Regions from separate parts of the Staphylococcus sp. 11262D007BW genome, predicted to be linked through region 1. Evidence: riboswitches for the same ligand, from Rfam matches in the RefSeq annotation. Region 1 holds a riboswitch; each other region holds the start of a gene.
What was found. Region 1 has a riboswitch for thiamine pyrophosphate ahead of ACEE93_RS02710 (ECF transporter S component). Riboswitches for the same ligand answer to the same signal wherever they lie in the genome.
Positions count from the first base shown of each region.

Region 1 (6,520 bases):
ATAATGACTTGAGAAGTGAATGCAATGGATAAACCAAAAAAGCTGATAATCATTGTTCTCAAGGATAAGTGCAATCCTCTTACTAAGCTTTCGCTACTTATTTTGATGAAACCAAATTCAAATAAAACGTGCGTGCCATCCCCATAAAATATCATAAATAAAGAAGAGGTTAAGGCGAAGAAGATTGCAAAGCTTAAAAATACAAGCAATACTTTCCATTTTGTACCACTTACAAGTAGTAAAAAAACGAGCATAATTGCAGCTAGATAAATCATAAAATCAAATTGATGAATCCATATAATAAAGAAGAATAGTCCAATACCAAGAAATAGCTTTGTAATGATATTAACGTCATCCATAAATGTATATTTCAGTTTCCATGCTTCAACCACGTTGCGTCACCTCACGTTCATACAATTGACCGTCAATAATTTCTAGGCGACGGGTCGGATACCGCTCAATTATATGAGGGTCATGTGAAATCATAAAAATGGTTTGCCCTTGTTGAACTCGTTCCTTAAAAAGTTCAATGAGTTTAAACGTATTATGACTATCTAAACCAAATGTAGGTTCATCAAGTAAAATAATGTCCGCATTAGTACTTAATGCAGTAGCTACACTTAAACGTCTTTTTTGGCCCATTGAGAGTTCGAAAGGGTGTTGCTGTTGGACATGTTCTAAATCAAGCCACTTTAGCATGTCATTTGTGCGTTCTTTTGCTATGGATTTATCAGTATTACTATAATTAATAAAGATCTCATCAAATACAGAGTTCTGAATGAACTGAAGTTCTGGATTTTGATATACCAAAAACATCCGTTGCGCTGCATCTTTGAGATGTTTTATTTTGTCATTGTTATAATACATGTTGCCTTTATATTTAATGAGTTGCATCATTGATTCAAATAAAGTTGTTTTACCAGAACCATTTTGACCTGTTAAAGTAATCCATTCTCCAGGTTCTATGACTAATTCTGGCACTTGATAAAGCTTATTTTTCCCCCGATGTATAACGCCATTCTGGAACTTAAAATGAAATGACTTTGAAGTAGTAGGCCGTTCGCTGAGTGCATGTGGTGCTTGATCCCAAGCATTTGGATGCCACACACCATATTCGCTCAATAACGCTTCAAAATGTTTTAAGATAAAATCAGGTTCACCTTGTTGAACAATTTCCCCTTTATGGTTCATTAAGATGACGCGATCAACAAACTGCCAAATATGTTCCACTTTATGCTCAACGATGAGCACGGTTTGATCTTTCCATAAATCTTTAAGCAATGCCCAAAGATTTTCAGTCGCTTCAACATCAAGCATCGCTGTAGGTTCATCTAAAAATAATGTATCTGTATTTTGTAATAGTGTACCAGCAATCGCTAACTTTTGTTTCATACCGCCACTGAGTTGATTAATATTTTGTTTTGGATTTACATTTAGTTGTACTGTATCAAGCGCTTTATGTATCATCGCATCCATATCACTTTGAGGGATTTGACGATTTTCAAGAATAAATGCTAACTCTTCATTCACTTGTGGCATACAAAACTGTGAGTCGGGATCCTGAAAAATGACACCAGCATTGTGAGCAATGTGCAGTTCGTCATATTTCATAGGTAAATCAATAAGATCAGGTACAATCCCGCTTAAAACATTGAGTAAAGTACTTTTACCCGAGCCAGAAGGTCCGAGTAAAAGCACTTTTTCTTTATCTTTAATTTCGATGTCGAGTCCATCGAAAATTTTGTAATCTGCACTTGGATATTTCAAGCGTAAATTTTTAACATTTAACACAGCAAATGCTCCTTATAAACTGTCATAATCATCTTTTGAAGCAGGTCGGAACAACTTCGTGACGCCGGTTTGATCCAATGCCTTAACAAGATAATATGGAAATATCCCTGCTAAAACAGCGCCACTAATAATACGGAACATAATGAGTAAAATTAAGTTCCAAGTCGCTACTTCGTTTAAATAACCATAATACCAATCAATTGGTAAACTAATGATTGCTGCAGCCATTCCTGCTAAGATCGCTACCATTAATGTACGAGATTTATAACGGAAAATCGCAAAGATGATTTCGCATGCTAAACCTTGTAATAAAGCATAAATAATTGTTGGAATATCAAAGCGGCCCATCATAATAGTTTCGCCCGCACCGGCAGCAAATTCAGCAATTAAAGCAATGCCCATTTTAGGAATGATTAAGTAAGCCACAACTGCGGCACTAAACCACATACCATACATCAATTGATCGATATGTAAACCAAGGGGTTGTACAGTATTATTTACAATCCACCATAAATTGTAAATGACTGCAAATATGACAGAAATCAGTACTGTCACTAATATATCGGATAATGTTAATCCTTTTTTCATTATAAAGCTCCTTTCACTTTAAGGTTAGGATACCGTTCCTCAATTTTCACCTTTGTCCTAGCCTTAAGGTAATAATAAAAAAACGCACATGTCTCAAACTAGAGATGTGCGTAGTGAAAGATAAAATGCACTCATTTAAAAAACGGTTACAAAAACGTAACCGTAGTGCATATGTTTATAGTCATAAACGATTACACTTTCCTACGCTAGTATCATCTAGATCAGGTTCGAAGGGTTTGAGGTATCATACCTCATCTCAGCTTTCACACCCCTAGTGCGAATTTAATTGTTATAGATAATGTACAACTTATCAGTATAAAAGTCAAGGTGAGGCGCCGAGCTTATAGGTAGGACATCACTTTCGTAAATGTGTCTCAAACGACCATATCATTAAAAATGAACATATAAAAACATCACTTTTAACCTTCGTTTTAAAAAGGCAAAAGTGATGTTGAAATTAAAATACATATCATTTAATAATGAACGTTAATTAACTTTAAATGAGTTGATTAATCAAGCGTATCTTGAACGTTATCTTTAGTTTCGTTGATACCGTCTTTAACATCTTCTTTTTTATCTTTTAATTCTTGTTCTTTTTCTTTAGCTGATTCAGCAGCTTGTTTTAAATCTTTTTCAGCCATTGTGCGTCACTCCTTTATGGTTATTGTACTTTAAGTATGCCCGAAAGATTTAAAGACTAAACATGTACCACTTTTATTCTAAATAACTAAGTTGTGTCACAAAAGGTTCAAAATAGACGTTTAAAGATTTAATAAAAGGATAAATGAGAAATCTAAACATTTATATTGAGTACGTCGAGTAACTTAATCGTACTCTAGACCGATATTAAAAAAAGGTACAGACATATTTGTTAGGATTGTTTATAATAGTTGTGAGGTGAGTGCATGTCATTTTTCAATAAATACACCGAAGTGATATATAGTTATATTATAGGTGCACTATCAATATTATTGAGTATTATCATTTTTATTAATATACCACTCATTAACCAGCTTAACGATGGCAAACGAAGTATTCCTGATATTGATAATGCCTGGGATTTTACCATGGCATTTTTTCACGAAATTATTAGAGTGATGAGCCAATATATTGGTGACATTCCATTAGTGAGTGGCATCATTATTTTGTTATTTGGGATTCTTATGATTGTCATTGGCCGAACATTAACGAATACAACACGTTTTGATTACGACATTTCAATCTTATTTCTTTTAGTTGGTATTATTTATTTTGTGTTAACATTAATTTTTATGTCTCAAGTGTATAGTTGGGTTGCATTTATCTTTATTATTCCATTCCTTATACATATTGAATACATTGCTTATAAAGATGAATTAAATCCAAATCACAGAAAGCAACATTATTTATGGATCATCATGAGTTATGGCATAAGTTATATTTTAACGCAATTATCTTTATATGGACGTATTGAAGCTAAAGAAATCGCAGCGATTGATGTGTTAAGTATTAACACGTTTTTCATTATTTTATGGCTTTTAGGCCAAATGGCTATTTGGAATTTCTTATTTTTACGTCGTGCCTTGCCGATGACTCAAGAAGAGATGACAGGGGAAGCAAACGAATATTCAAGAAGTAAAAAATATCAATTCTCTGACCATAAAAAATATCACATCAAGGATTTACAAGAAAGAACTACGGAACTTACACAGGGCTTTACTAGAAAAACACGTAGAAGCGTAGATATTGAAAAATTAAGAAATAAAAAAGACCAAATTAAAGAAAAATGGTTCGGATGGGCTCACTTAGAAGAAGAAGATATTCCTTCGTTTTTACATCGACCTAAGTGGTTAAAGAAAAATTACGTTATACTTGCATGTGGTATTATTATTTTATTCTTCATTTTATTAGAATTTAATAATCGCAATAACTTATTTATGTCTGGTGATTGGCAACTGTCTCAAACACAATATGTATATGAATGGGTAAGTTTATTTTTATTACTTATCATAGCAATTCTGTATATTGTGACGTCAGTGGTGTATATGCTTAAAGGAAAATGGTATTATTTACAACTGTTTATGATTAGTATTCTCTTTTTCAAATTACTAACAGAATACATCGTGATTTTATTTAACGGATTACTATTATCTATTTTTATTACACCAATCCTTATTTTAATGTTAATACCAGCTATTATTGCGTTTATAATTCAACTCAAACAACCTGCACCAGAACAAAAAGAACAATAATTTCGGTATATTATATAAAACCTGAAGATTCATCCTATCTTCAGGTTTTTTACATGTTAAAATTAAAATCAAGAAGAGGATAAAAGATAGAAGAAAGGCTGATTCAAATGAAAACAGCAATATTAAATAAAGGCAAAGAAGACAAATATTTTAATCAATATCCTTTAGTAGAAGAAGAGGATTTATTTCAGTATGACACACTCAATGAAGGCGATGTATTTATTTTACAAACTGCGACAAACGTGAATATTGCGAAGTGTTATGTTGGTCAACAACATAAAGGGCTCGGATGGGTGTTAACGTATGATACAAATGAAGATATTGATACGATGTTTTTTGAACGTTTATTTGAGAGTGCACTTGAAGAACGCCAATATTACTACCAAGTCGAAGGGACTAATGCGTTCCGTTTATTTAATGGTGAAGGCGATGGTATTGGTGGCTTAACGATTGATAACTATAATGAACATTTACTTATTCAGTGGTATTCTGAAGGGATTTATCAGTTTAGAAACGATATTTTAGAAGCGGTTCAAAGTGTATTTCCTTATCAATCTATTTATGAAAAAACGCGATTTAAACACGAGCGTATTAAAGGAGGTTATGTATTAGGAGAAGCACCTGAGTTTCCTATTGTGATTGAAGAAAATCATACTTTTTATAACGTGCATTTAGACGATGGACCGATGACTGGTATTTTCCTTGATCAAAAGGAAGTACGTAAAAAATTAAGAGATTATTATGCAGAAGGACGCCGTGTTTTAAACTTATTTAGTTATACTGGTGCTTTTTCGGTTATTGCTGCTAAAGAAGCGGTGGAGACCACAAGTGTTGATTTAGCGAATCGTTCTAGACCGTTGACTGAGGAAAACTTCGGTATTAATGCCATTGATCCAAGCACACAATCCATTTTTGTAATGGATACATTTTCCTTTTTCAAGTATGCATATCGACACCAGTTACAATATGACACGATTGTTATTGATCCACCTAGTTTTGCACGTAATAAGAAGAAAACATTCTCTGTTATGAAAGATTATGATCAATTAATTGAAGGCGCATTGCAAATTCTTGCCTCTGAAGGTAGTTTGATTTTAAGTACTAATCACAGTATGTACAGTTCTAAAGCGTTTAAAAATATGGTGAAAAAAACGTTGGAACAGCAAGAGGTAACGTACACCATTGATGAAGTGATGGGGTTACCGAAAGACTTTAAAACACACCCGCACTTTAAACCTTCAAAATACTTAAAAGTAATTTTTATTTCAGTGAAACATTAAAAAGTCATAATCGGGTATATGTGTTAAAAGTTTTAAAAAGGTGGTTTAATAAATGAAAATTTCAAATAAAATTGCTGAATCAGTAGGTAATAAAGTATTGAATATTGATAAAATCACTAAGAAAGATGCATTACCTACTAATACTGCTGAAATTCAAAAAAGAAGACAATATGCTGAAACGTTAATTAAAAAGAAGGCACTATTATCTTCTGGCGCCACACTCGTACCAATTCCTGGTTTTGATTTTGGTGTGGATGTTAAATTAATGAGAGATATCATTGATGATATTAATAAAATATATGGATTGAACCATAAACAAGTGAATAAATTGACAGACGATGTGAAAAATAGAGTCCTTACTGCAGCGGGCATCCAAGGAAGTCAATTTATTGGACGCAAAGTAACGAATGGTATTGTCAAACTATTTATATGTGATTTAGCGAAACGTACAGCAGCTAAACAAACACGTTGGGTACCTATGATAGGTCAAGCTGTTTCTGCATCTATTAGTTATTATTTCATGATTAAACTTGGAAAAGATCACATTGAAAAATGTGAAAACGTTGTCAAATCATTGATTTAAAATGTTCAATAAATTGTCCTAAAATGGCTGAAACCTTATCATGGAGA
Region 1 is NZ_JBPWPJ010000001.1:547,301-553,820, forward strand. Features, by position in the region: gene ACEE93_RS02700 (energy-coupling factor transporter transmembrane component T family protein) at 1-392, opposite strand, end outside; gene ACEE93_RS02705 (ABC transporter ATP-binding protein) at 385-1,791, opposite strand; gene ACEE93_RS02710 (ECF transporter S component) at 1,804-2,379, opposite strand; TPP riboswitch at 2,561-2,662, opposite strand; gene graF (glycopeptide resistance-associated protein GraF) at 2,889-3,020, opposite strand; gene auxA (lipoteichoic acid stability factor AuxA) at 3,285-4,610, shown strand; gene ACEE93_RS02725 (class I SAM-dependent rRNA methyltransferase) at 4,718-5,890, shown strand; gene ACEE93_RS02730 (DUF697 domain-containing protein) at 5,943-6,473, shown strand.

Region 2 (6,520 bases), 1.3 Mb from region 1:
AAATCATACTAAAGCTTGTAAACCAACTAACGTTTGGAAACAGTATCGTCATTAACTTAACCATCATACTAATTGGTATTAATATGAGCCATAAGCGATATCTCCAAAATTGACTCGTCCCTTTCGAAAACCAATTTGTTCGGGAGATATACACCCCTATGATAAATAGCGGCAACGTTGTATAAGGCATTATTAATAACATAAAAACCGCCGTTTCTCCCTTAGACAAACCTAGAGTTTCAAAAGTAGGATCCTCAATTTCCGGTAGTTTAGTATGAATGTCGTTATAATCGCCATGTTGATAGATAGATGTTGTTTGGTGTAAATAGTCTTTCATTTTATGATCATCCACTTCCATGAATGAGGATTGATCCATACCACCCATTACACCACTAAAAATAGCAAAAGCAAGTATAATCCAAAGACACCATTTAAAGAAAGCTGTACGAAACCCTATAAATATAATTAAAATAAACATGCCAATACTATATGTACTTAAAATGTCGCCTTCCCAAATATAGTTAGCATGAAGCGACCCAAGAATTAATAACCCTATGGCACGCAAGAATAACTTAAACCGTTTCGCTTTTACGTCTTTATTTTTCATGGATTGGTATAGCTTGTCGATTGAAAAGCCAAATAAAATACCAAAAATCGGCATAAAACTATGCACAATTAATACTTTAATGACCACCGCTAACCCTTCGGAAAATGGACCGATATTCATATATTCTAAATAATCTTGCCCTGTTAACCCATATTGAAATATCAATAAGTTAGCTAGAAAAATACCAAATAAAGAAAAACCCCTTAACGCATCTGCCGTATGTATTCGTTTCATTGTATTATGTATCCTTTGCTTAGATTTTATATCACTTATTATAAATAAAATACAGAGTCACTACAATATACATTTTATAATTAATAAAAAGATTAGGATGTTAGATCATTCCCAACATCCCAATCTTTTCGCATTGTATTAATGATAAATTTTACTACCTTGTTCTTTAAACGTTTCAGCCATTTCTTGCATACCTTTAAGCTGTTCTTGGTGCTTACCACGTATATCATGAGAAATACGCATTGAACAGAATTTTGGTCCGCACATACTACAGAAATGAGCTACTTTAGCCGATTCTGCTGGTAACGTTTCGTCATGGAAAGCACGTGCTTTGTCTGGATCAAGGGATAAATTAAATTGATCTATCCAACGAAATTCAAAACGTGCTTTACTGATAGCATCATCACGTTCTGTCGCTCCAGGTAAACCTTTTGCTAGGTCAGCCGCATGCGCAGCAATTTTATAAGTCACGACGCCTTCACGTACGTCTTCTTTGTTTGGTAAACCAAGGTGCTCTTTAGGTGTAACGTAACACAACATCGCTGTACCATGGCTTGCGATTTGTGCCGCACCAATCGCAGATGTAATGTGATCATAAGCTGGTGCAATATCTGTTGTAAGTGGCCCTAACGTATAGAATGGCGCTTCTTTACAATAATAATCTGCAAGGTCTTGGTTTTCTTTAATTTTATGCATTGGAATATGACCTGGTCCTTCAATCATCACTTGTACATCATGTTGCCATGCGATATCTGTTAATTCTCCTAATGTTTTTAATTCCGCAAATTGGCTCTCATCATTCGCGTCATAAATTGAACCAGGGCGTAAACCATCTCCTAGTGAAATCGCAATATCGTATTGTTTTAAAATTTGGCAAATATCATCAAAATGTTCATATAAGAAGCTTTCTTCGTGATGCGCAAGACACCATTGTGCCATGATTGAACCACCACGAGAGACAATACCTGTTAATCGATCGACTGTCATCGGAATATAATGTAAACGCACCCCAGCATGAATTGTAAAATAATCCACACCTTGTTCAGCTTGCTCTATTAGCGTATCTCTAAAAATTTCCCATGTTAAATCTTCAGCCACACCGTCTACTTTTTCTAAAGCTTGATAAATGGGTACCGTTCCGACTGGCACAGGCGCATTACGAATGAGATATTCTCGTGTCGCATGGATATTTTTACCTGTTGATAAATCCATCATCGTATCTGCTCCCCAGTGCGTGGCCCACACCATTTTTTCAATTTCATTTTCAATAGAAGATGACACGGCTGAATTACCAATATTCGCATTGATTTTAACTTGGAAGTTCTTTCCGATAATCATCGGTTCTGATTCAGGGTGGTTAATGTTATTAGGGATAATCGCGCGACCTCTTGCCACTTCCTCACGTACAAATTCCGCTGACACATTTTCACGCGTCGCGATATACTTCATTTCTTTAGTGATCATGCCTTGTTTCGCATAATGCATTTGAGTTACGTTCTTACCTTCTTGGGCACGTCTTGGTTCATAATCAAATGGATGCGTCACAAGATTGCGATGATCTTCTGATTTAAAGCCGTTATCGATAGACTGAATGCGACGGCCTTCGTAACGTTCCGTATCATGACGATCATCAATCCATTGCGTACGAATTTGTGGCAGTCCTCGAGTGACGTCCACTTCATACGTTTCATCATGATAAGGACCGGCTGTATCATAGACAACTACTGGCTCATTATGCGTTGTACCTTGTTCTGTCACAGTGTCCGATAATTCAATTTCGCGAAATGGTACGCGAATATCCTCATCAGCACCTTGCTTATAAATACGTCGACTGGCTGGAAAATTCTTTTTTAATTCAATTTGTTCTTGTTTCATAATTGGCCTCCTTAGTGTGCTAAGAGACCTATGTAGCTGAACGAAAAAAATCGGGACACAAGTCATTGAGATTAAAGCGTTCAAACGCTCTCTCAGACTGACTGTCGTCCCGATCCGATACCTACACGAACATATCTATTTGAATGACACACTGTACTTGTCATGGAAAATGGCATACGCCACACACACTCCAATATACAGTGTTTCACATTTTGTATTCGTTCATCTTTGCTTCCCTACGCTAGTATTATCTAGATCAGGTACAAAGGGTTGAGGTCCAAACCTCTTTCAGCTTACACAAGCACCCCTAGCAGTCTTATATTTAAATGTTACAAATTACATTCTAGCATTAAAGTCTGTTTATGACAAACTGACTTATAAAATTGGTGACACAAGTTTAGCAATAGATTGTTTAAATTTAACCCATTTTGAGCGATTTTCGTAACGTTCGGGTGTTAAACGATCGGATACTTTAAGATCTTCGTTAAAGGCTTTAATTAAATATTGCGCAATATCTTCGTTGTAAATAATACCGTTGATTTCAAAGTTTAATCTGAAACTACGCGCATCCATATTAGCAGAACCTACAGAAGCCACTTCTCCATCAATGACCATCATTTTAGAGTGAATAAAGCCATTTGCGTAAGTATATACATTAACACCATCATACATTAATTGTGCGACCACGGTTAATGTGGCCCAATGTACAAATGGTTTATCTGGTTTATTCGGCACAATAACATGCACATCAACACCCGATTGTGCCGCAATACGTAACGCATTAATAAAGCCAATATCTGGCACGAAATAAGGCGTATGAATGTAGATTGAGTCTTTCGCATTCATAATCATTTTGAGGTAAGCAAACTCAAGTTGTGGCCAAGTACGGTTTGGACCACTTAAACCGATTTGCATAGCTACATTGCCATCTTTACGCGCATTGTCTGGGAAATAACGTTTATCATATTCTAAAGCATCATCTTTTGAAACTTGGGCGTTCCAATCATGGATAAAGCTTAATTGCAGCGCATCCACGCCATCACCTTGAATACGTAAGTGCGTATCTCGCCAGTAACCTAATTTTTCATCAAGTCCTAAGTATTCATCACCAATATTAAAGCCACCCACGTAGCCTAAATCACCATCGATCACTAACGTCTTGCGGTGGTTTCGGTTGTTGACCCTAAAGTTGATAAATGGAATGATTTTCGCATGGAAAAATGGTTCAGCTTTTGCCCCTGCATTGAGTAATCCTTTAAGTCTTGACTTACGCAATTGTTTAGAGCCCACTGCATCATAAAGTAACTTCACTTCTAAACCTTCTCGGGCTTTCTCTTCTAAAATATTTAAAATTTCTGTCCCAAGCCCATCCATATTTAAAATATAGTATTCTATATGAATGTATTTCTTTGCATTACGTAAATCTTCTTTCATTTGATCAAATAAGCGATGTCCGTCTGTAAAAACCTTCACATGGTTATTTTCACTTAAAAAGTTATTCTCTCTGACTAACAATGATTGAACTAAATCAGAATGTTTTTTCACGACATCATTATTCGAGGTGAAATTGTTGTTTTCAAAACTTTCTTTTTGCGACTTCACACGCTCTTTCGCATCATCAATTTCTTTACCACTGACTTCTTGTTGTTTGAGTCGTACAGCACGTCCAAAGAATAAATAGAAGAAGAAACCAAACACAGGCATTATAAATAATAGCAATAGCCATGCCCATGTTGATGTCGCCTCTCGACGGTCTCTTTCCATAAATATAATAATCAATGCTAAAATCACATTAATGACAAAAAAACCGCCTAAAATAATCCGATAAGTTGTAGCGACATTAGGATCAAAAATAAGTTGCATGTCAGTACCTCCTTTTAAATTGGTTCATTTTTAACTTAATATTCACCCTAGCATTTTACATGAATTCTACCCTTTTTTCATTGTTTTCAATTATAATAAAAATAGAATACAACAAAAGGAGAGAATAAAGTGAAACAAATTTATTTTAATCACGACGGTGGTGTCGATGATTTAATTTCCTTATTTTTATTACTACAAATGGATGATGTCAATCTGATTGGTGTCAGTACGATAGGTGCAGACTGTTATGTCGAACCTTCTGAGAGTGCCTCTCGTAAAATCATTAATCGTTTTTCAAGCTATCCGATAGATGTCGCTATTTCTAACGAACGCGGCAAAAATCCATTTCCTAAAGAATGGCGTATGCATGCCTTTTTTATGGATGCATTACCCATATTGAATGAGCGTGTATCGAGTCAATCAACATTGCTTAAAATCCCTGCTTATCAAGACATTATTACTAAACTTAATCAGGCTTCTTCACCAGTCACGCTATTATTTACTGGTCCACTAACAGATTTAGCTAAAGCACTTGAAGTTGATCCAACCATCACACAACATATTGAGCGACTCGTTTGGATGGGCGGTACCTTTTTAGAACGCGGTAATGTAGAAGAACCAGAACACGATGGCACCGCAGAATGGAATGCTTTTTGGGATCCTGACGCTGTTAAACGCGTTTTTGAGACAGACATTCAAATCGATATGGTCGCTTTAGAAAGTACCAATCAGGTTCCCCTCACACTAGCTATCCGTCAAATGTGGGCTGATGAGCGTCACTATGCAGGTGTGGACTTTTTAGGCGTAAGCTATGCAGCCGTGCCACCACTCAATCACTTTCAAACGAACTCAACTTATTTTCTATGGGATGTGTTAACGACAGCTTACGTTGGCCAGCCAGATTTAGTACGCAAAGAAACAGTTTACGCTTCAGTTATTACAGAAGGGCCAGGTCAAGGACGTACACATTTAGATGATGTTGATGGCCGTCCACTTAATGTGATTAATGATGTAAACCATGATGCATTTTTTGATTATATGACGGGCTTAGCTAAAAAAGTAAAATAGGTTGAAAAGTGCTAGATTTTTTCATTTCAATCAAATTAATGACTCATATTCAGTGAAATGACTGTTTTATAAACGGTTTCTACTTATTTTGATTTGAAAGGATACTACCTTTTTTACAACACCATTAGTAAACTACTGTCATCGTCTGTGAAACTTATGATGTTGGGAGGGAGCATGATTGTTCTCTTATGTAATCGATCAACTAGTCGGTCCGATTGTTGTCGGTTGTACGGTTGTATGGTTTAAGCACTGGATAGACCAGCAACCGTCCCGTAAAGACGATGACCAGTGAATATAACATAGCAGTGTGCTTAGAGAGTTGTGATAATCGACCAACCTCTAAGTCACAACCGCTATTTTTTATGCTACTCAACTTTACTGGAACCAAAGTGCTTTGCTTCACATTTTGTAATCACATTAAAAGAATCGAGATAAGGACCACCTTACCTCGATTCTCTAATTTATATCATCTTAATTATTAATGGTTTGAGTTGTTTTCTTTCTCAATTTTATTAGATAATTTTTCCATTTGTTTTTTAGCGAATTCTTTACCGCCAACACCAAATGCGATTGCAAATGCTACTGCAACTGCACCTAAAATTAATAAGAAAGCAACGTTAACAATGCTTTGTGCAAAGTTTAATTGATCTAATGTCATAAATACAGCAACAATGATTAATACGAATCTTACAACTTCAGCTAGCATATTGTTGCCTGTAGATTTACGGATGAATTTAGCAAGTAAATTACCGCCAATTAAACCTAGAGCTAAAATAATTGCTGCTGAGATGATTAATGGTAAGTATCCGATAATTGCTGAACCGATTTGGTTTAATACTGATAAGTTCACTGTATTTAATGCTTGAACAAAGA
Region 2 is NZ_JBPWPJ010000001.1:1,854,887-1,861,406, forward strand. Features, by position in the region: gene ACEE93_RS09140 (DUF418 domain-containing protein) at 1-841, opposite strand, end outside; gene thiC (phosphomethylpyrimidine synthase ThiC) at 980-2,716, opposite strand; TPP riboswitch at 2,933-3,035, opposite strand; gene cls (cardiolipin synthase) at 3,092-4,579, opposite strand; gene ACEE93_RS09155 (nucleoside hydrolase) at 4,709-5,647, shown strand; gene ACEE93_RS09160 (mechanosensitive ion channel) at 6,126-6,520, opposite strand, start outside.
Region 2: another riboswitch for thiamine pyrophosphate. It lies ahead of thiC (phosphomethylpyrimidine synthase ThiC); the one in region 1 lies ahead of ACEE93_RS02710 (ECF transporter S component).

Region 3 (6,520 bases), 320 kb from region 1:
TATTTTCTAACAGTATCCCTAAAAAGTGATGTAAAGACTGTTTTAAGTGCATTTGTGACATATTGATACAATATTTTTAGGAAATAAGTTAACAACGAATTAATGTTGGATTATAATAGAATATACAAAGCATTTACAAAATAGGTATTTTACAGACAGTGATCGGAGGATTTTGTAATGATTAGAAAGAAGAAAGATAAGTTTATGGAACGCTTGGAAGACATGATCTTTAATTTAGATCGTGCTGCCATAGAGTTTGGGAAGATGGACTTTAAAACACATCTAGATTTAAGAACATACGCTGATAATATTAAAACTTATGAATCACATGGCGATGATTTAATGCATCAGGTAATTACAGATCTAAACCAAACATTTATTACCCCTATCGAAAGAGAAGACATTATGGCGTTATGTAATGCGATTGATGATGTCTTAGATTCTATGGAAGAAACATCAGCTATGTTTGAAATGTATTCTATCGAATATACAGATGAGTTTATGGCAGAATTTGCAGATAATATTCAAAAGGCCATTGGTGAAATGAAACTTGCAATTGGCTTATTAACTGAAAAGAAATTATCCCATATGCGTGTGCATTCGATTAACATTAAAGAATATGAAACGAATTGCGATGGTATTTTAAGACAATCTATCAAACATATCTTTAATAGTGAAACAGACCCTGTCACACTCATTAAAATTAAAGATATTTATGAAAGTTTGGAAAATATTGCAGATCGTTGCCAAGCGGTTGCAAATAACTTTGAAACAATCATTATGAAAAATAGTTAAGGAGTCCTCGTTCATGGAGTTTTTAATATCTTTAACAATAGCCATTGTTATTTTTTCGCTCATTTTTGATTTTATTAATGGATTTCATGATACAGCCAATGCGGTCGCTACAGCTGTTTCAACGCGTGCTTTAACCCCAAGGCAAGCGATATTTTTAGCGGCGATTATGAACTTTATCGGAGCATTAACTTTTACTGGGGTCGCTTCAACGATTACAAAGGAAATCGTTGACCCATTTACATTGAGTAATGGCATGGTTGTTGTATTGGCAGCGATATTAGTAGCCATAGTATGGAATTTAGTGACGTGGTATTATGGTATACCTAGTTCGTCATCTCACGCTTTAATTGGTGCGATTGCCGGTGCTGCGATTGCTTCAGCAGGATCATTTGGCGTACTACATTATCAAGGTTTTACTAAGATTATCCTTGTATTGTTACTTTCTCCTGTTATCGCATTTATTGTCGGTTTTATCATTTATTCAATTGTTAAAAGGATATTTAAAAATGCAAATTTAACACGTACGAATCGTAATTTCCGTATTTTTCAAATTTTCACTGCATCTCTACAATCATTTTCTCATGGTACAAATGATGCGCAAAAATCAATGGGGATTATTACGATGGCATTAATTGTAGCGAACCTACAATCAAGTGTTGAACCTGCGCTATGGGTTAAAGTAGCCTGTGCGTCAGCTATGGGATTAGGTACAGCGATTGGTGGATGGAAGATTATTAAAACAGTGGGCGGTAATATTATGAAGATTAGACCAGCGAATGGTGCTTCAGCAGACTTAGCTTCAGCGCTCACAATTTTCACAGCATCATGGTTACACTTTCCATTATCAACAACACACGTTGTATCCTCTTCAATTTTAGGTGTAGGCTCAGCAAATCGAATTAAAGGTGTACACTGGAATACAGCGAAACGTATGATCGTTACATGGGTCATTACTTTACCTATTACTGCTTTAATTGCAGCTATCTTTTATTTGATTTTAAATATCTTTTTATAATAGTACTCGAGCGGTTAGTGAACAATCACTGGCCGTTTTTTTTTATACAAAAAGAAGCAAGGTAACACTTCAAGTGAACCTTGCTTCTTTCGATGACTAAGGACGATTAATTTAATAATGTGTCATATTTCAAGAGGTTGGGACTCCTAATCGGTTCCCTAAAGCATTCATACTTTATATCATAGCCTCTTATATTAATGAATGTAGTTATATGATGAAGCAACTGATGCTGGAATTGTGCGATAGCCTACTTCACCTGGTGGTGTGCTATAGTTCATTTCTGATACTAAGATACTACCATCACTATTAACGCGTTCAACGTAAGCTACGTGACCTACTGGACCTTCGTAAGTTTGCATAATTGAACCTGCGCTAGGGTTATGGTCTACTGTGTAACCATCTCCTGCAGCATTGTCTGCCCAGTTTTCAGCATTGTACCAATAAGTGCTGATTGGTTGACCAGTTTCTGCACGACGATTAAATACGTGCCAAGTACATTGTCCCCAGTCGTACAAGTTTTGGTGATTAAATGTAGGTGAACCACTACCTGATGTAGATGGTGCGTTCTCTGCGCCATTTGGACCTGCATCAATTGAAGGTGCAGTTGTGTTATCTGAACCACTTGGTATTGTTAATGTTTGTGAAGGTGCCACTAAATAACCATTTAAGTTGTTAGCATTGATGATATCTTGTGGTGTAACACCGTAATTAGCAGCAATGATGTCCAATGTTTCACCAGTTTGAACAACATGCGTTTCTCCTAAGCTTGGCGCTGTTGCAGTAGCAGTCGTTGTTGTTGATTGCGTAGACTGGTCAGCTGCGCCACCGCCGCCACCAATTGTTAAAACTTGTCCTGGAAAGACCATATTTGATGTTAAATTGTTTGCCTGCTTAATTTCATCTACAGACATATTATACTGTTGCGAAATACTCCATAAAGATTCGCCTGATTGAACAGTATGTTGTGTTGAAGCATCAGCATCATGTTGAGTTAACAATGCTGCCGCTCCAGAAGTAACGGTTAATGCAAAAGTTAATTTTTTCAAAGTAATGCCTCCTTAGCCATTTGCTTGTCTTTTCTAAAATATTCAAATCAATTTTAACAAAAATAGAGTTATTTGTGGGGGTTGTTACGAACATGTAATATTGTGATAAATGATTTCAAAAATTGAAGATATGAACAGATGTGATAAAATAAGTACTTTTAGAGATTCGTCTAAATTTACTTTGTAAGAATGTTAAAATGTTTGTAATATTAATTTTGATATTTTATCCTAAAATCAGTATAAAGGGGTGAGCAATGAGTGGCGGATACAAAGCATTCACAACGTTTTGGACAAGTGTGGTTATTTTTTACTTATTATTGGATTATCTTTGGTATTGGTGTCTATTTAGGACAATTCTTAGCCGTGGAATGGCGAAAACCTTTATCCATTGGACTCCTTATTTTAATTTTAATCACAATGTTTGTGCAGCGCGCACGTTTTAGTGGCTTAATTATGTCACATATTTATACGATTATCTCCGGATTGTTATCTTTTGCTACTTTTACTTATGCGATTCAAGATCTTGGAACAGCTGATTTCATTAGAAATATTATCTTAGCAATCTCCGGATTTATTGCATTTGGTATTATAGGTTATTTTGTTATAAAAGATGCAGCAAGTATGGGAAAATACTTGTTTGTGACGTTAATTGCGTTAGTCATTGCGAGTTTAATAGGATGGTTTGTGCATAATCCAATTTATCACACAATTATCGTTGTGGTTGGTTTATTACTATTTTTATTATATACTTTATATGACTTTAATCGAATGAAGCATGGACGATTTTCCCCTAGAGAGATGGGTTTTAATTTATTCTTAAACCTATTTCGTATCATACGTTATGTGTTAAAATTAGCACGTATCGTTAAAAAATCACAGTAATAATTGAATAAGATTTACCACTGGAAGTGCCTTTTTTAAGGGCTGAGATTGAAATGTATTTCAAAATTCCCGAACCTGATCCAGTTCATACTGGCGTAGGAAAGTGGCGATGACTTAGAGTAGCTACTTTTCTTTAGTATGAGGAAAGTAGCTTTTATTTTTGTAAAAGGATGTTTGCCTATGCTGTTAGCAGTTACCCCTTATGAACCATTAAATCATACACATCAAGGTCATTTATGTGAGATTGAACCACTTATCGATGGCGTACTATTGAGGACGCCAATGACGCAACATGATATCAAGCGTTGGATTGAAGAAATCACTGCACGTGGCTTTCCTAAAGAGAAACTCATTATACATTCAGACATTGATCTGGCTTTAATGATGCATATTCATCGCATTCACTTCAGTCAATATGATGAAAAAGTGAAAAGTATTAAAACGACATACCCTCAGTTTGTGGTCAGTATGTCAGTTCATAATGTTGAGGCCATTCAATATGCACAACAGTATGAGGTTGATTTTGGATTATTTGGGCACTTATTTCCAACCCCATCAAAACCTAACCAATCCCCGAGAACGGCTGAAGAGATTGATCATGCGTTAGCCACAACATTACCGCTAGTCGCAATAGGTGGTATTAATGTAACGACAGTGTCGAATGTGCCTACTCACTTTTCAGGGATTGCATGTATTGGCGCTCTATTTAATCGCCCGTACAACGAAGTACAGCAATTATCGGAACAATGGAGAAAAAGGAGGTCATAATATGAAAGTTATTGTTAACGGAGAAGTAAATGAATTTCAAGAAGGGACAACGATTCAAGATGTCCTAACGCATTTTGATATTGATGCTAAACGTATGGCTGTAGAACAAAATGCAGCTGTCGTTAAGCGTGCGGATTGGGCGCATACACCCATCAGAGAAAATGATCGATTAGAACTATTAGAATTTGTAGGAGGCGGATAATATGTTTAAAATTGGAAATCTAACATTTAATTCAAGACTCTTTTTAGGAACAGGTAAGTTTGACAATGAATCAGTTCAGGAAGCAGCGATTAAAGCTTCAGAAACAGAAGTCCTTACTTTTGCGGTAAGACGCATGAGTTTATATGATAAAGATTTACCTAATCCATTAGCGAATGTGGATTTAGACCAATTTATCACTTTTCCAAATACAGCAGGTGCTAAATCTGCAGAAGAAGCCGTACGTATCGCTGAGTTAGCAAATGAAGCAGGCGTCTGCGATATGATTAAAGTAGAAGTAATCGGTGATGATGACACATTATTGCCTGATCCATTAGAAACATATAAAGCATGCGAAATTTTATTAGAAAAAGGCTACATTGTATGTCCTTATATTTCAGATGATGTCGTTTTAGCTAAACGTTTAGAAGCGTTAGGGGTTCATGCGATTATGCCACTTGCGTCACCAATCGGCACAGGCCGTGGTATCGTTAATCCATTAAACTTACGCTATATTGTCGAAAAAAGTAATGTCCCTGTCATTGTGGATGCAGGCATTGGCTCAGCAAAAGATTGTGCTAAAGCAATGGAATTAGGTGCAGATGCGATTTTACTTAATTCTGCAGTGTCACGTGCCAAAGATCCTGTAAAAATGGCAGAGGCGATGAAAAAAGGTATTGAAGCAGGTCGCTTAAGTTATGAAGCAGGACGTATTCCTATTAAATACAATGCGGTACAATCTAGTCCATCTGAGGGGTTAGGTTTTCTTTAATGAATCGTTATGATAGACAAATTAAATTCCCACATTTTGGCGAAGCGGGTCAACAACAATTAGGTCAGTTACACGTACTTGTTATGGGCGTGGGTGCACTAGGTAGTGGTATCGCTGAACAAATTGTTAGAAGCGGTGTTAAAAAAGTAACCATTATCGATAAAGACATTGTAAGTTTGACGAATTTGCATCGTCAAAGTGGTTATACAGAGGCAGATGCCGAAGCGATGATGCCTAAAGTGTTTGCATTGAAGCATCATTTACAACAAATGAATCGTGAAGTAAACATTGAACCTTTAAATGAGGAGGTCACACCACGCAATATTATTGGATTATTGGAAGAAATACAACCAGATATTGTGTTAGATGGTTTAGACCGATTTGAAACGCGTTACCTTATGAATGAAGCGACACGCAAACTTGATATTCCATATATCTATGGTGCTGTCATAGGCAGTCAGTTAAGCGTCTTTCCAATTGATCATGATGGGCCTTGTTTGAACTGTGTGATGCCAGAAGTGCCAGATACAATGGAAAGTTGTGATATCTATGGGGTACTTCCGCCAGCCGTTCATTTAGCGAGTAGTTTTGTCGTGTCTGAATTATTTTATTACCTTATGCATCAGCACTTTTCTTACAAGATGGTGACGGTCGATATATTTAAAGGGACAATGCGGTCGATGGATATACGTGCGCTTAAAGATGACACATGTAAGGTGTGCCATCATCATCAGTTTCCACGTTTAGCAGATCAAGGTTTAGATCAAGTACGTGAACTGTGTGGTGGTGTGATACAAATTCGATTAAATGCAGAGAGCTTTACGAAAGATACGTCTGATGCTGTTGAAGTTAAGTTGAACAATCCTTATATCAAACGGTTGGTATATCAAGATTACGATATGACTTTATATCAAGATGGGCGTCTCCTGATTTATGGTGCAGATAAATCAGTTAATCCTCAAGCCATTGTGACACAACTTTTTAAGTAAGCACTATGGCCGTATGTTGATTAACCTTTATTAAACACTGTATAATAAAACATG
Region 3 is NZ_JBPWPJ010000001.1:227,599-234,118, forward strand. Features, by position in the region: gene ACEE93_RS01165 (DUF47 domain-containing protein) at 178-795, shown strand; gene ACEE93_RS01170 (anion permease) at 809-1,810, shown strand; gene ACEE93_RS01175 (LysM peptidoglycan-binding domain-containing protein) at 2,005-2,856, opposite strand; gene ACEE93_RS01180 (Bax inhibitor-1 family protein) at 3,115-3,738, shown strand; TPP riboswitch at 3,751-3,857, shown strand; gene ACEE93_RS01185 (thiamine phosphate synthase) at 3,877-4,506, shown strand; gene thiS (sulfur carrier protein ThiS) at 4,508-4,708, shown strand; gene ACEE93_RS01195 (thiazole synthase) at 4,710-5,477, shown strand; gene ACEE93_RS01200 (ThiF family adenylyltransferase) at 5,477-6,466, shown strand.
Region 3: another riboswitch for thiamine pyrophosphate. It lies ahead of ACEE93_RS01185 (thiamine phosphate synthase); the one in region 1 lies ahead of ACEE93_RS02710 (ECF transporter S component).